2 regions of the Shewanella psychropiezotolerans genome follow, and region 1 is predicted to be linked to the other one. Evidence: riboswitches for the same ligand, from Rfam matches in the RefSeq annotation. Region 1 holds a riboswitch; the other holds the start of a gene.
What was found. Region 1 has a riboswitch for thiamine pyrophosphate ahead of FM037_RS17510 (TonB-dependent receptor). Riboswitches for the same ligand answer to the same signal wherever they lie in the genome.
Positions count from the first base shown of each region.

Region 2: it holds a riboswitch for thiamine pyrophosphate, as region 1 does, so the genes downstream of both, thiC (phosphomethylpyrimidine synthase ThiC) here and FM037_RS17510 (TonB-dependent receptor) in region 1, are expected to answer to the same signal.

Region 1 is NZ_CP041614.1:3,930,358-3,933,550, forward strand. It holds gene FM037_RS17510 (TonB-dependent receptor) at 1-1,415, opposite strand, end outside; TPP riboswitch at 1,514-1,631, opposite strand; gene FM037_RS17515 (YcfL family protein) at 1,770-2,159, opposite strand; gene FM037_RS17520 (PaaI family thioesterase) at 2,320-3,193, opposite strand, start outside.
Region 2 is NZ_CP041614.1:3,503,091-3,506,283, forward strand. It holds partial or broken gene thiC (phosphomethylpyrimidine synthase ThiC) at 1-1,559, opposite strand, end outside; TPP riboswitch at 1,791-1,890, opposite strand; gene FM037_RS15570 (hypothetical protein) at 2,063-3,094, opposite strand.

The DNA.
Region 1 (3,193 bases):
CTGTTTAACGCCTTACTCAGGGCAATATGTCCGCCCCACATGGTTTCACCTGGGCTAAACTCATCACCAGCACTGTCGCTGTAATCACCGTCTCGACGTTCGACTCTAAGGCCAAAAGACAAGGCGTAACCCGCACCGAGATCTGAGTCTAACTGGCCAAATACGGCAGTATTATTCGCTTCATATTCGGCAGCAAGCGTGTCTAACCAGCCGTTATAGTCTTCAACTGTGTCGTTGTCTTCAGTTAAGCGCATACCATAAACACCCAGTAACCAATCTGTGCTACCAGAAAAGATACGTCCAGCTTCAGTTGAGCTGAATCTAAACTCTTGGCTAATGGTATTTCGCTCCCCTTCTTTATCCCAGGTATAATCGAATTGGCAAGGCTCGCCGCCACAATCGAGTCCGCCCCAGTAATCAGGGTTTGCCCAGTCACCATCATAATTATGGTGAGTCTGAGAGTTAGCATATGATGTTAAAGAAACGATTTCGAACTGCTCGGCACCTGAATAGGTAAACTTAAGCGAGCTACCTGTGGTGCGCTGCTTATCGACGCCTGGCGCGTCTGTTAGGGTATTTTCGCCATTGTTATCTAAGGTCCACACATCATAGCCATTATCATAATCGGCGTGAAGTAAGGTAAAATCAATCTCCAAATCGTCGCTGGCATACCAACGCAATTTCGCCCGGCCGGTAAACTCATCCCGGGCATTGGTATCGTCGCGGTTCAGATAGAGGTTGTTTTGATAGCCGTTCTGTTGATGTTGCTGCAAAGAGACACGGTAAAGTAATTTGCCGGAATCCGTCAAAGGCCCAGAGCTAAAGCCGCTAAAAGTCGTCAGGTTATCATCCCCCACCGACACTTCAGCCCCATGCTCAAACACATCGGTTGGGTCATTACTCTTAAGGTATATCAAACCCGCTAAGGCATTAGCGCCGTAGCGCGTTCCTTGTGGACCACGCAGCACTTCTACCTGCTGCAGATCGTACATACTGGAAATCATGCCCAGACCTGACATGTCGATATCATCGATAATGTAACCAACAGATGAATTCGGCGCACCTTGGTATTCCTCCTGCTCGCCGACACCACGAATTTGGAAGTATTTAGGACGAGAGCTGCCGCCGGACCAGTTAAAGTTCGCGATGGAGTTAAGCACATCTTCAAAATGCTGCGCGCCTTCGTCTTCTATCTGCTGCTGATCGATAATCGTAATACTCGACGGCATTTTATCCAGTGTCGAGCCGCGAAAATCAGAGGTCACCACGATGACTTCCATCTCATCGGAAGGTGTCTCAGTTGGTTCAGAAGCGAAAGCGTTTGGGCTGATTAGTGCGGTCGATACCGCGAGCGCTACCGGAGAGAATCTCTTCAAGACGGTAGAATCGAAACATAAAGATTTAAGTGTAAACATAGGACCCCAAATTATAATTTTTGAGATCCGGCAACTGGAAAAGCGAGAAAGGATGTTGTGGTCGACTACAGATGTTCTTAACAGACACCTCGAAAGCATCAAACCTATTGGCCCATTCCTACGCCGGTATTAGCCGGATCAGGTTCAAAGGGTTTGTCATCTGACATCTCAGAAACTGGTATATAAGAAATAACAGTCTCACCCCTTGGCAGGCGGGATTATACATGAATAAAACAAGGTTTTGACAAAGATATGTCATCAAGTGATGAATTTACACACACTTGGATCACAAAAAACGTCAGCCTAGCTGACGTTTTTCAATTTCATTGCAATACGCATTTAATCAACAAAAGATTAATTAGAGAAAGCTTTTCTCACATATAGCTCATAGCGAACGGCATTTGCATTGGGCGCAACCGCCATAACTTGCATACGCTGCATGCCATGCAACTTCAATGATTTCCATGGGCTGGCTTCATCTTCCAAGGTAAAACCGTTTATGTCATACCAGGTAAACTTGTATTGCAGTCTTAAATCTGTGGAGACCTTACTCATGATCACCCCAGAGCCTTGCAGTAGATCGCCCTGTTGACGGGCCTTTAATTGCTCGACTCCCACTTCACGAGCGAAACTACTGTTATCTACTCTGACTTCACCGGTAGAGCTGCCCATCACACCCGCAGTGTGCTGAGCGCAAGCCGTGAAAATAAGGGCCGATGCTAAGACCAAAACGATTTTTTTCATTTCATTCGCTCCAAATTAATTTAGCCCTATGGATAAGGGCTAATCATTATCTACTTATTATAAGTGAGTGTTTATAAGAGGAGCTTAACCTAAACTCGCGCTAAGGTTAACCACCCCCAATTATCACTACTGACAATATATTTGTCAGTACCAGTCAAAATTAGTCGATCAAAAAGTGAGCCCTGGCGGTAGCGATAAGTTTCTTTCTGTTGGTTTGCCAACAGTTAATACTCACATTCGCAACCCGGCGCCCCTGTCTGGTGATCTTACATTCTGCAAAGGTATCTTTATGGTATCCCGCTCTCAAGTAGTCAATGGAAAAATCCACCACCTTAGGCACTCTTGAGGTATGCATAAACACCATGAGTTGCACAATCGCAGACATCTCCATAAAGCCGGCAATGACGCCACCATGGATAGCTGGCAGTGTAGGATTACCGATATTCTCATCTTTTGCTGGCAATCTAAACACTAACTCATCACCGAAGCGCTCCACATTCATACCGATAAAATCAGTATAGGGAACGTGAGCGAGAAGATGACCGAAGTCGTTGAGTGCTGTCGCCTGCTTGACTATTTTTTTAACATCGAGTTCTTTAACGTCTAACTCTTTTATATCAGGAGCCAAAAGATTAGATGCTATTGTCTCAAGCACACCGTTTTTAACTTCAAGGGACTCTGAAGTCTGACCTTGTTGACCTAAGAGAGCCTGACGAAACTCATCGCCAATCATTTCCGGGCTTATCCGCATAAAAGAGCCAACGGCATGTGCTATCGGGTCATCGATAGAGTCTTGATAAGCTATGGCTCGAGTGAAAGAGACGCTGGATGAAATTTTATAGCACTCGGCGAAGCCATACACTGGCTTATTGGGATCCGCAGGCTTCATGTAATCCACTCGAAGATCGAGTGTTGGCGAGAGTTCCAGTGATTGATATTTATCATAGATAGCGCAAACCACAGCACTACCACAGGCGGTATCCATCAAGGTGGTGATCACTCCACCGTGAATAACACCGGTATCCGGATAACCA
Region 2 (3,193 bases), 430 kb from region 1:
ACCGGCATGAGCCGCAATCTTATAGGCGATTAATCCCTGCTTTACATCTTCCTTGTTTGGTAATCCAAGGTGCTCTTTAGGCGTCACATAACAGAGCATGGAGCAACCAAACCAGGCGATCATCGCCGCCCCAATGCCAGAGGTAAAGTGATCGTACCCAGGTGCGATATCAGTCGTTTGTGGGCCTAAGGTATAGAAAGGGGCCTCATCACACACTGCTAACTGTTTTTCCATGTTCTCTTTAATAAGATTCATGGGAATGTGACCAGGGCCTTCTATGATGGTCTGCACATCGTACTCCCAGGCAATCTTAACCAACTCGCCTAAGGTTTCAAGCTCGGCAAACTGTGCCTCATCATTCGCATCGGCGATGGAGCCCGGACGCATACCATCCCCGAGAGATAAGGACACATCATAAGCGGCACAAAGCTTACAGATATCTCTGAAGTGCTCATAGAGGAAATTTTCCTGATGATGGGACAGACACCACTTTGCCATAATGGAGCCACCGCGTGAGACTATACCTGTCAGGCGATTTGCCGTCATAGGCACGTAACGCAGTAATACACCGGCATGAATGGTGAAGTAATCGACGCCCTGCTCAGCCTGCTCAATCAAGGTGTCCTTAAACACATCCCAGGTCAGATCTTCGGCGACACCGTTCACCTTCTCTAAGGCCTGATAGATAGGCACAGTTCCGATAGGAACCGGAGAGTTACGAATGATCCACTCGCGGGTTTCATGTATATAACGGCCGGTGGACAAGTCCATCACAGTATCCGCGCCCCAACGAGTAGACCAGACCAGCTTTTCGACTTCCTCTTCGATAGATGAAGTCACCGCCGAGTTACCGATATTAGCATTGACCTTAACCAGAAAATTCCGGCCTATGATCATGGGCTCAGCTTCTGGATGGTTGATGTTCAACGGAATAATCGCACGGCCTCGGGCAATCTCACTTCTGACAAATTCGGGGGTGATAGGCTCTGAAATCGAGGCACCGAAGCTTTCACCCGGAGCCTTCCGGGTCAATACCTCGTCGGTTATCTCTGACTGGGCCATGTTTTCGCGAATGGCGATATATTCCATTTCAGGGGTAATAATCCCTTGTCTGGCATAATGTAACTGAGTGACACACTGACCCGGTTTCGCCTTTCTTGGAGGAAGCAAAGAATCGAATCTCAGGTGATCTAAGCCATCGTCGGCAAGTCTTTGCTGAGTAAATCCTGAACTGGCACCGACAAGTTGCTCAGTGTCGTCACGCTCTACAATCCAGTTATTTCTGAATTTATCCAGACCCCTGCGGACATTAATATCGGCATCGGGATCTGAATATGGCCCGGCGCAGTCATAGACTCTTAGCGGCGCATTGGGCTCCAAGATAGGATCCGACTCAGTCCCCCCACCATGGTATCGGACAGGAGAATTTGGCGCATACCGACACGGAGATCTTCACGACTACCGGTTAGATAAACTTTCTCAGAATTAGGGTGCTGTAGCGGCTTTAGGGTATCGATGAACTCTTGAGCTTGAGCTCGGGTTTCGCGGCGGTTTGACATAAGCAATCTCACTTTAATTGAAATGAAGTTGCTTGCCTGGAGAGTTGAATAGCAGACACGAGAACGAAGTCTCGAAGTCACAGATAATGACAATAAACGGATCTATTCTGAAAACCAGATACTAAGACTCAAGGTCGTCGGCTCAAAAAATTGAGGCGATGGCACTAAAATTAGCAGCTATTGAATCAAGATATCATGATTCAATGAATACAAAAATTCACACGATTTATGGACATTATCATGCTTGTTTCCTTCGCAGGTTTTAACCTGATCAGGTTCAACGGATCCCGAATAAACGGTCTCAGCCAATTAGGCACTCCGACAAGATGTGAGAAGTATAATCTTAAAACATCAAAGTTAACAAGGCTTTTGTAAAGATACCAAATCTAAAAAAATCATGACAACTTAAAAGTTAAATATTTGTATTTATTGGCAATGTAATTTAATTTGCAATATTTAAGTTGAAGTTACTAATTAGTCATTAAATTATTTCATCATTAAAATTATGACTTAATAGGCCTTTTATGCACTCTTTTTGCTATCGCTCGCGTTAACGCCGCCACAACTGAGTCACCATCACAGCGAAATGGATAGCCAAGATTCTCGGCATGGGGATTAATTGGATTGGGGGTTTTAACGATTCGATAGCAGGTATCTCCCTGTTTAACGATTCGATTTGGATCTAACTCACTATCTAGAGTCTCAGCATCACTCCAGGTATCTATCTCAGGGAGTTCGAGAATGATCATCTCACCATCCATCTCACTGAGCGTTTTAGTTCGGGTATATTGATTAGCTTGTTCGACAAAAAACTCACCCAGAGCCGCCTCTCTCTGGCGAGAAAGGTATTTTTGGGTAGAGGCACTAAAACTTGAAATATTAAGCCTATCGTTCTCGTCATTGTTCTCTTGTTCCGGGGAGAAGAAATAGGAAGATTGACTCATAGAAGAAGCTTTCTTTGGCTTGAAAACATCTTCTTGCTTAGCCAGAGATTGTTTAGCTTCTATTCCAACGGGGTCCTGTACAAAGGGGGCCTGCTTTGATTTCGGCTTAAGCTGAACTTGAGACACGTCACTCTCTGTCAAAACAGCTGCTGCACGATTAGGCTCCTGCACTCTATTATCGATTAATTCAGAGTGACCTTTCTTTATCACAGGGGCTTGATAATACATATAGGCTTTCAATTGAGGACCTTTTAATTGAGGTGCTTCAGATTTAATGCCATAGATCTTATCTTGCGGGTATAACAAGGGAGCGGAGGTCCAGAGGATATCTAAGGTGAGCACCAGGGCCAGATGACCGCTAATGACCAGAACGCTCACCCATAGCCAAGAAATCCTGCGCTTATTTACTACAAGATCAGCATGCTCATTAGCAGATAAGATAAATGGCCTGAGCTCATGATTCAGCTCTTGAGGCTCGAAGGAGGTATCAAACTGAATATCGAGATTCACGGCGCACTTATCCGCCTTTACCCCCTTCAGTCCTTCCTTGTTTTCATTAAGTAGAACTTCCTCTACGCGAAACGCTTTCAATAATATCATCCCTGTGGTTTATCATTGTTTGTTCATTTCACTTCAAATGCAGCGAATCAGTCAGTACCAGGATTTCATTCTGGACTCAATATCAATAAA